3 regions of the Nonomuraea sp. NPDC048826 genome follow, and region 1 is predicted to be linked to each of the others. Evidence: riboswitches for the same ligand, from Rfam matches in the RefSeq annotation. Region 1 holds a riboswitch; each other region holds the start of a gene.
What was found. A riboswitch is a leader RNA that binds a small molecule or an ion and turns the genes downstream of it on or off. The one in region 1 is predicted to bind cyclic di-AMP.

Region 1 (3,199 bases):
TTCGGCGCCCAGGGATTCGCGAAGGGCCGCGCTGCGCTGGGCGGTTTCGGGGCTGAGGGAGGACTCCGGCATGTCGGCCGTGCCGAAGACCTCCCAGAGCTCCAGGCCGACGCCCTCGCCGTCCTCGGGGACGGGGCAGCGCAGGGCCCATTCGACGGCTTCCTCGCGGGATTTGACCTGGATCAGCCAGAAGCCGGCGATGATCTCCTTGGTCTCCGCGAAGGGACCGTCGACGACCTTGGGCTTGCCGGGGCCGTAGACGATCCGGGCGGCGCGGGAGCTGGGGTGCAGCCCTTCCGCCGCCAGCAGCACCCCGGCCCTGACCAGCGATTCGTTGTAGGCCGTCATGTCGTCGACGAGCTGCCGGCTCGGCATGACGCCCGCTTCGGTCTCGACGCTGCCCTTACCGATGATCATGAATTTCATGGCGCGTTCTCCTCAGCATCCCGCTCTCATGGACGCGTCGAACGAGCGACGCCCGCATCGACACCTCAAGCGGGATTCTTCCGGAGAACTCAGGAGGCGTACTCCGGGTAGCCGTATCCGACAACCTGGTACTTGGGACGGATGCGCTCCTCGACCAGCCCGTTGCCGGTGTTGCCCTCGATCGTGGAGATGGTGCCGTCGTTGTTGTCCTGGACCACGAAGCCGACGTGCTGGATGGCTTCGATGCTCTTGCTGCCGTTCCAGGCGAAGAAGACCACGGCGCCCGGCCTGGCCTCGGTGCCCCAGCGGTTGTTGGCCGCGAACCACTTGGCGTGCGTCACCGTGTAGGCGTCCCAGCCGACCTGGGGGCGGGCGCCGGTCTGCTCGCCGACCCAGGAGACGAACATGGCGCACCAGGGGGCGTTCAGGTAGGCGGCGGGGTGGCCGCCGTCGCGGGCGATGGTCTCCAGGGCGCGCTGCGAGTTCGCGTACCACTCCTGGAACTTGGTGCCGCCGCCCTGCGCGTTCTCCCGCACCCCGATCTGGGCCCTGGCCAGGGCGAGCACCTCGGCGGCGGTGACGTTGATCTTGTCCTTCTCGGCGGGCTTCGCCTGCTGGGACGCGGCCTCCCCGGCCTGCTCGCTCTCCCCGGCCTGCTCGCTCCCCCCGGCCTGCTCGGCTTGCTCCGCCTGCTCGGCGTGCTCGGCCTGGTCGCTTTGCGCGGCCTCGTCGGTCTGCTCGGTCTCGTCGGTTCGCTCGGTCTGCTCGGTCCCGGACTGTGCCGTCAGCCGGAGGTCGTCGTGCCCCGGGTCGGCGTGAGCCGGGAGGGCGAAGCTCAGGGCGCAGGTGACGATGCCGGCGCCCAGGAGGGCGCGTAGGTGGTGCGGCTTCGGCTTGGGGGCACGGGCGAGACGATGCGTGACCATCGAGGGGATGTACTCCTTGCTTCCATGCCGCTTACCGGGTTAGCTGACGGGTTCGGGCGTGGAAGCTGCCCTACGGCGCGCGCGGCGCCGATTCACCCCGAGGGAAGTGGGTCCCCGGTTCCGCGCAAGGCGGATTCAGCGGTCGCAGGGCTGTCCTGCGAGACGATCGCGCTCAGAGCAACGAACGGACAAATCGGACGAAAGCCCTGAACGCGGAACAAGGTAATACAAAGGCAAGAAACTGACAAGCCCAGCAAAGCCGCAGCTAGCGAAGCTGCGCCTGCGCGTCGGCCAGCACCCGCATGATGGCAAGGCTTTCGTCAAGAGGCATGATCGCGCTCTCGGTACGGTTCTCCGCCAGGCAGTCCCTGACCTCGCGCAGCTCGTGCGCGTACCCGTTGTCGGCCGGATCGGCGAGCAGGTGCTCCTCCGGCTCCATGCCCGGCCCGCTGAGCACGACCCGCCGCGGAGCCCAGAACGGGGCGTCGAGGTCGGCCCGCATCCCGGTGCCGACGATGGAGGCGTCGTTGGCGTAGGTGCCGAGCAGCGAGCACTCCACCAGCGCCCGCCTGCCGTCCGGATAGCGCATCAGCCCGCCCGCCTCGGCGTCGACGCCGCTGGGCGCCAGCGAGCCGGTGATGTGCGTGCTCTCGGGTTGGCCGAGGAACAGCTGGGCCAGCCCCATCGGATAGATGCCCAGGTCGAGCAGGGCGCCGCCGCCCAGCTCGGGGGCCCAGAGCCGGTGCGCGGGATCGTACGGGAGCGTGAAGCCGAACGAGGCGCGCACCGAGCGGATCTCGCCGAACCGCTCGTCCTCGGTGAGCCTGCGGATCAGCGGATTGAACCGCATCCACATGGCCTCCATCAGGAAGATTCCGACCTCGCGGGCCAGCCGGACCATCCGCTCGGCGTCGGCCATGGTGGCCGCGAGCGGCTTCTCGCACAGCACGGCCTTGCCCGCCGCGATGGCCGCCTCGGCCACCTCCAGGTGCTGGGCGTGCGGGGTGGCGACGTAGACGGCGTCCACGGCCGGGTCGGCGCAGAGCTCGGCGTAGGAGCCGTGGGCGGACTCGGCGCCCAGCGTCGCGGCCAGCGCCTTGGCCCTGCCCAGATCGCGGGAGCCGACGGCGGCCACCCGCATGCCCGGCTCGGCGGCGATGACGGCCCCTACGGTCCTGGCGATGCCGCCGGTCGCCGCGATTCCCCACGCTAGATCTCGCACGCGGGAGATCGTACAGATTTATACGAGAAAGCGATATGTGTGCAGTTTCACCCTGTTGTCGCGGGATCTGCGCCCAGGCGGCGGCCGGCGTTCATCGCCCCGATCGCGGCCATGTCCTCGTGGTCCAGGATGAAGTCGAACACCTGGATGTTCTCCTTGATCCGCGCCGGGGTGACCGACTTCGGGATCACCACGTTGCCGATCTGGATGTGCCAGCGCAGCACGATCTGGGCCGGCGTGCGGCCGTGCTTCTCCGACAGCACCCCCAGCGCCGGGTCGTCCAGCAGGCCCCGGCCGGAGCCGAGCGGGCTCCACGCCTCGGTGAGGATGCCGTTCTTGTCGTGGAACTCGCGCATCTCCCGCTGCTGGAAGTACGGGTGCAGCTCGATCTGGTTGATGCAGGGGATGATGTCGGTCTCGTCCATGAGCCGGGTGAGCGTGCCGACCGTGAAGTTGGACACGCCGATCGCCCTGGCCCGGCCGTCGCGGTAGATCTTCTCCAGGCCGCGCCAGGCCTGGACGTACTGGTCGCGCCGCGGCGCCGGCCAGTGGATCAGGTAGAGATCGACGTAGTCCAGGCCGAGCCGGCTCAGGCTCTCGCCGAAGGCCTGCTCCACCCGGTCGT
Region 2 (3,199 bases), on a different contig from region 1:
GCGATCTTGGCGTCGAGGCGGCCCACCACCGCCTCCAGCCGCCACCGCTCGCTCGCGCACGTCGCGCCGCCCGCGTCGTGGGAGCGCAGGGCCCCGGCCACCTCGTCCAGCGTGAAGCCCAGCTCCCGCAGGGCCTTGGCCGCGCGGATCCTGGCGACCGCGGACTCGTCGAACTCGCGGTAGCCCGACGGCCTGCGCCCGGCCTCGGGCAGCACGCCGCGGCGCTCGTAGAAGCGGACCGTGTCCACGCTGACCCCGGCCGCGCGGGCCACCTCGCCGATCTTCACGCCGCTCTCCCTTGACTCTGGACCTAAGTCCAGACTTTACGCTCCGGGAGAGACGGAAGGAGAGCACATCATGGACGATCCACTGATCGTGTGCGACATGACCACCGCCCGCGACACCCCCGAGGAGCGGCTCGCCGAGTACGGGCGGCTGTTCGGCCGGGCGCTCACCGGCAGGGAGCGGACCGGGGAGGGCATCCGGTTCCGGCTGCGCGCCGAGGACGGGCTGGAGGAATGGGTACGGGACCTCGCCGCCCGGGAGAAGGCGTGCTGCGCGTTCTTCTCCTTCGAGGTCACCGCGACGGGGGACGAGGTCGTCTGGGACGCGGCCGTGCCCGACGACGAGGCCGCCCGGGCGATCCTGGAGGAGTTCTACCTGCTGCCGGAGACCTCCGTGACCGACCCGGACGGCCTGCGCCGGCGGCTGGAGGACCGGGGACTCCGGTTCCACGGGTCCTGACCCCCGCCGGGTGGCCCGCGGGGGTCAGACCGGGCGGCCCAGGGCGCGGAGCTGGTCGGGCGTCAGCGCGGAGACGTTCTGGTCGATGGGCGAGTCGGAGTACTGGTGGATGGTCCAGGACTTCCAGTCGGCCGGCGGGGTGACCTGGCCCTGGGGCTTGCTGTAGTGGGCCACCCAGAGCGGGTACTCCGCCAGCCCCGCGCCGTAGGTGTCGGCGAAGTGCCAGCCGCTGTAGAACATCGGCTTGACCCCCGTCTTCTTCTCGACGTGCGACAGCCAGGCCTTGGCCCAGGCGTTCACCTCGGCGACGGACCGGCCGTCGGTCGTCTCCAGGTCGAGCACCAGCAGGTCACCGGGCTTGCCGGGCTGGGAGTCGACGGCCGACAGGAAGTGCTCGGCCTCGGCGATCGGGTTGTTGCGCGGGTGCCCGTAGTGGTACGCGCCGCGTACGATGCCCTTCTTGTCGAGCTCCTGCCAGTGCCGGGCGAAGGCCCGGTCGCGGAAGCTCGTGCCCTCGGTGGCCTTGATGATGCCGAACTCCGCCGGGCTCGTCGCCCAGTCGTGGTTCGGCTGGTAGTTGGAGACGTCCTGGCCGTACGTGAGCGTCGCGGCCCCCTGCGGGGCGGCGGCCGGGTTCGGGTCGACGGGGGAGGCGGCGTAGCCGGCGTGGCCGGACGTGGCCGCGATGGCGGTGCCGGTCACGCTGGCGACGGCGGTGGTGCCGGCCAGCAGCGCGGCGGCGGCGGCGTAGGCGAGGCGGTTGCTGGGACGGTACCGCAGAGCTGCGGCAAGCCGAGGCTTGGGCATACGGGATGACTCCTTGCTTCCATGCCGCCTACCGGGTTAGCTGACGGGTTCGGGGTTGGAAGTCCCCTACGGACTTTGGCGTCCGATTCACCCCAGAGAAGTGGGTCCCCGGCTCCGCGTGTCGCGGACTCGGCGGCCGTGCGCCGCCCTGGCGGGAGGGGGATCCGTCAGGACGAACGCACGGTCCGGTCAATCGAAGCGGCGACGATGTGGCAGTCACCGCGAATGCCCAAAAGGTATATATGTGGATAAAAATATTGCAAGTATGACATATCGGATTTTGCCTGGCTTGGTGGGGGTTGGGCACGCTGGATCCCCTGTGGGCATGGGGATGCGCGGGTCTGAGTAAAATCTGCCGCCCATGCCCTATCACGCCCGGTCCCGCCGGGTTCGCGGCCTGTCAGCGGGCCGCGAAGATGCCCTGCCTGCGCACCGTGTGCCAGCCCAGCCGCACCCCCAGCAGAGCCGTCGCCACTGACTGGAACACCACCAGATACATGAGCTGCCGGTACACGAACTGCTGCAGCGGCAGCACCCACAGCGCCGCCACCCGCTCCCCGTCCAGGCGCAGCGCGTACCAGCCGGCCGCCGCCTGCACCAGCACGAACCCCGCCCACACCGCCACCGCGGGCAGCGGGTCGCCGACCACCGAGTGGTAGACGGCCATCAGGTCGACCACCGGCGCCAGCAGCGGCAGCAGCACCTGGAACAGCGCCAGATAACCCAGGCAGCGACGGCCGAACGGGCCGGGCTCGACCACGGCGCGGCGGTGCTTCCACATCGCCTGCATCGTGCCGTAGCACCAGCGGTAACGCTGCCGCCAGAGCTGACCCAGGCTCGCGGGCGCCTCCGTCCACGCCAGCGCGCGCTCCTCGTACACCACCCGCCAGCCCGCCCGGCACAGCGCCATCGTCAGGTCCGTGTCCTCGGCCAGCGTGTCGGTGCTCACCCCGCCGAGCGCGACCAGCGCGGCCCGCCGGAACGCGCCCACCGCCCCCGGCACCGTCGGCATGCAGTCGAGCAGCTCGAACGCGCGCCGGTCCAGGTTGAAGCCGATCACGTACTCGATGTGCTGCCAGCGGCCGATGAGCCCGCGCCGGTTGCCCACCTTGGTGTTGCCGCTCACCGCGCCCACCCGGGGATCGGCGAGCCGGCGCACCAGATGCCCGATCGTGCCGGGCTCGAACACCGTGTCGCCGTCGACCATGACGAGGATCTCGTGGCGGGCGTGCCGGATGCCGGTGTTCAGCGCGGCCGCCTTGCCGCCGTTGGCCTGCCTGATCACCCGTACGCCCGGCAGCCGGGGCGCGGCGGCGGCCTCGGCGGTGCGGTCGGTGGACCCGTCGTCCACCACCAGCACCTCCACCGGGCCGGGGTAGGCGGTCGACACGAGCGAGCGCACGGTCGCCGCGATGCCCGCCTCCTCGTTGTACGCGGGCACGATCACACTCACCCCGGGCGGCCGGTCCTGCCACCCGTCGCGGCCGACGCCCCGGGAGCGGCGGGCGTGCACCCGGGCCAGCACCACCAGGAGCAGCAGCCTGGCCAGCGTCAGCACCCCGGTGGCGAGCAGCACCCACCACAGCGCGGCCGTGAACGCGTTCGCCCCCCGCTGCGCCAGGCCGAGCGCGGCGCCGGCGATCCGCTC
Region 3 (3,199 bases), on a different contig from region 1:
CGTAGTGCGTGCGGACCAGCGACCCGTCCCGCTCGACCACGGCTCCCCACGGCGTGTCCCGCGGAACGATGCCGCGTAACTGGCTCTCGTAGACAGCCAGCAGGCTCTCGGCCACCTCAGCCACGTCGTCTGCCTCTCAGTTCTGATCACTCAGAGGCACTATCTCCTGTTTCAGCAACCCATGGCGCGGCACGAACGGGGTGGCGCGTCCGCGCGGCCCAAGGCACGCAGTGCGCCGATGGCGTCGACGGAGCCGCCGGGACAGGGGCAGCCGTGGTCTCGACGTGCCGCGCGGTACTGGCCTCTCGGTCGCCGATCCCGAGAAGCTCACCGGCTGCTTTCAGTGCATCGAGATGTGGACGTGGTCGAAGTGGTTCTCGGTGATGCTGCCGCGGTTGGACATGCCGCTCCAGCCCGAGCCGTGGTTGATGCGCTGCTTCCAGATCACGTACTTCACGCCCAGTTTGGCGCGGTTGCTGAGGGCCCACTCGGCGATGCGGTCGCCGAGTGCCGCGTTGCCCGCCGTCGGCATCGAACCGCCGGTGCTCATCATGAAGTCGCAGGCCCGGCCCAGTGGATGCTCTCCGCTGGAGCCGGCGCGGAAGCAGCCCACGCTGAACGGCAGGGCGAAGTTCTTCGCCAGCTCCGTCTTCATCAGCCGGGTGCGCGGCGTGATGTTGTCGGAGCCGGACGGGAGCTGCGGCGCCCAGCTGCCGTCGGAACGGCGGCCGGTGGCGAACGGCACCAGGTCCTCCAGCTTGCCCTGGATGTCCTTGATGACGTCCTCGGCGTCTTCGCGCTGGTCGGTCACCTCGGCGGCGTCGGCCTCGATCTCCTTGGCCAGCTTGGCCGCCTCGTCGACCGCCTTCTTCTTCTCGTCGCGGGCCGCCGCCACCTTGGCGACCATCGCCTGCTGCTCGGCCGTGAGCTGCTCCAGCAGGGCAGCGCCGCGGCCGTCGGGCAGCGTCATCAGGCTGGGCAGCCGCATGCCGCCGCCGTTCTGGTACTGCAGCCTGGCCAGGTCGGCGACCCGCTGCTCGGCGGTGTCGAGCGCCTTCTCGGCCGTGGCCAGCCGCTCCTCGGCGGCCTGCGCCGCCTTGCGGGCCTCGGCCAGCTCGACGCGCTTGAGGTTGTAGCGCTCGATCAGCTTGTCGACCTTCGCGTTGAGCTGCTTCAGCTCCTTGCGGAGCTGCTGCTCGCTGGGCTTGGGGTCCGCTGCCGCGGGCGCGGTCAGGACGGGGATGAAAGCCACCGCCGCGGCGGTGATGAAACCGATGGCATGGTGCGCGGGGGACGCTGCCGCCACGTACTGGGTCCTCTCCCTCTGCCTGCCGGGTTAGCTGACGGGTTCGGGCACGGGAGCAGTTCCCTACCACCGAAGTGGATTCACCCCAAGTGCGGTTGGGTCCCCGGCTCCCGGGCACTCGCCCGGGATTAGGCGTGACGCACGGTTACGGCCGTGCTCGAAGGCATATTAGTGGTAGATCACGGGTAATGCGACCCAAACAGAAATCCTTTAGTGATCTACCTGTGATCGAAGCATGCTGGCGGCTTCCTCGGGGAGCACGTCGTTGACGAACGCGCCCATGGCCGACTCCGATCCTGCCAGATACTTCAGCTTGCCCGGGGCCCGCCTGATGCTGAACAGCTCCAGGTGGAGGTAGGCCAGCTCACGGTCCTGCCGGACCGGCGCCTGGTGCCAGGCCGAGATGTACGGCATCGGCACCCCGAACAGCCCGTCCAGGGCCCGCAGCACCGAGGTGTAGAGCGGCGCGAACGCGGCCCGCTCGGCCTCCGACAGCGCGGCCAGGTCCGGCACCTGGCGATGCGGGTAGACGTGCACCTCGAACGGCCAGCGCGCGGCGGCCGGCACGAACGCCGTCCACAGCTCGTTGGCCGCCACCACCCGGATCTCCGCCTTCCGCTCCGCCTCCAGCACGTCGGCGTAAAGGTTGCGCCCCGGCCGCCGCTCCGCGTACCGCCGGGCCGCGCCGAGTTGCAGCTTGGTGCGGGGCGTCACGTACGGGTACGCGTAGATCTGCCCGTGGGGGTGGAACAGCGTGATGCCGATCTCCTCGCCCCGGTTCTCGAAGCAGAAGACCTGCTCGACGCCCTCCACCGCGGACAGTTCGGCCGTACGGTCGGCCCAGGCCTCCATGACCAGCTCCACCTGGTCGTCGGAGAGCCGGGAGAACGAGGAGTCGTGCTGTGAGGTGAAACACACCACCTCACATCGTCCCACCCCCGGCCGGACCTCGCTCAACCCACCGACATCCGCATAAGTCCCGAGATTTCCGGAGAAGGAGGGGAAGCGGTTCTCGAACACGACCACGTCGTAGTCGTACGCCGGGATCTCCGACGCCCGTGTGTCCGACGACGGGCACAGCGGGCACTCGTCGGCCGGCGGCAGGAACGTCCGGGTCTGCCGGTGGCCCGCCATCGCGATCCACTCCTCGGTCAGCGGGTCGTAGCGCAGCTCCGACGCCACCGGCCGCGGATCGAGCGGCCGCCGGTCGACGGCGCCGCGGTCGGCGCCGTCGCTCCGGTCGAAGTAGATGAGCTCCCGGCCGTCGGCCAGATGGGTGATGGTGCGCTTCACGCCGCCCCCTCCGCGATGATCAACTCTCCGGCCCTGTCGGCCAGCTCCCTGCGCGCCTCTTCCGGCAGCCCCGCGTCGCTGATGACCACGTCGGCCTCCGACAGCTCGGCGATGGTGCTGATGCCGACCGTGTTCCACTTGGTGTGGTCGGCGGGCACCACGAGCCGGTGCGCGGCGCCGATGAGCTCCCGGTCGGTCTCGGACTCCAGCAGGTTGGGCGTGGTGAACCCGGCGCGCACGCTCATGCCGTGCACGCCGAGGAAGAGCGTGTCGACGTGCAGGCGGCGGATCGCGGCGACGGCGACGGGGCCCACGAGGGCGTCGGAGGGGGTGCGCACGCCGCCGGTCAGCACGACCGTGCGGTCGGCGCGGGGATTGCGGTGGAAGACGTCGGCGACCGGCACCGAATTGGTGATCACGGTGAGCTCGGGCACGCCGATGAGGTGGTGGGCCAGTGACCACGTGGTGGTGCCGGCGGACAGGGCGACCGCGGTGCCGGGGCGCACGAGCTGCGCCGCGCGACGGGCGATGGCCTCCTTCTCCTGCTGCTGGCGGGCCGACTTGGCGGTGAAGCCCGGCTCCTCGGTCGAGCCGGGGCCG

Region 2: another riboswitch for cyclic di-AMP. It lies ahead of ACGFI7_RS26105 (glycoside hydrolase family 25 protein); the one in region 1 lies ahead of ACGFI7_RS15155 (CHAP domain-containing protein).
Region 3: another riboswitch for cyclic di-AMP. It lies ahead of ACGFI7_RS21670 (coiled-coil domain-containing protein); the one in region 1 lies ahead of ACGFI7_RS15155 (CHAP domain-containing protein).

The regions. Positions count from the first base shown of each region.
Region 1 covers NZ_JBICUQ010000004.1:139,425-142,623, reverse strand. Annotated here, with positions in the region: gene ACGFI7_RS15160 (YciI family protein) at 1-426, opposite strand, end outside; gene ACGFI7_RS15155 (CHAP domain-containing protein) at 516-1,352, opposite strand; cyclic di-AMP (ydaO/yuaA leader) riboswitch at 1,366-1,503, opposite strand; gene ACGFI7_RS15150 (Gfo/Idh/MocA family protein) at 1,618-2,574, opposite strand; gene ACGFI7_RS15145 (aldo/keto reductase) at 2,622-3,199, opposite strand, start outside.
Region 2 covers NZ_JBICUQ010000007.1:263,398-266,596, reverse strand. Annotated here, with positions in the region: gene ACGFI7_RS26115 (MerR family transcriptional regulator) at 1-287, opposite strand, end outside; gene ACGFI7_RS26110 (hypothetical protein) at 358-744, shown strand; gene ACGFI7_RS26105 (glycoside hydrolase family 25 protein) at 769-1,551, opposite strand; cyclic di-AMP (ydaO/yuaA leader) riboswitch at 1,562-1,696, opposite strand; gene ACGFI7_RS26100 (bifunctional polysaccharide deacetylase/glycosyltransferase family 2 protein) at 1,952-3,199, opposite strand, start outside.
Region 3 covers NZ_JBICUQ010000005.1:720,728-723,926, forward strand. Annotated here, with positions in the region: gene ACGFI7_RS21665 (DUF2716 domain-containing protein) at 1-124, opposite strand, end outside; gene ACGFI7_RS21670 (coiled-coil domain-containing protein) at 341-1,306, opposite strand; cyclic di-AMP (ydaO/yuaA leader) riboswitch at 1,312-1,451, opposite strand; gene galT (galactose-1-phosphate uridylyltransferase) at 1,517-2,599, opposite strand; gene ACGFI7_RS21680 (DeoR/GlpR family DNA-binding transcription regulator) at 2,596-3,199, opposite strand, start outside.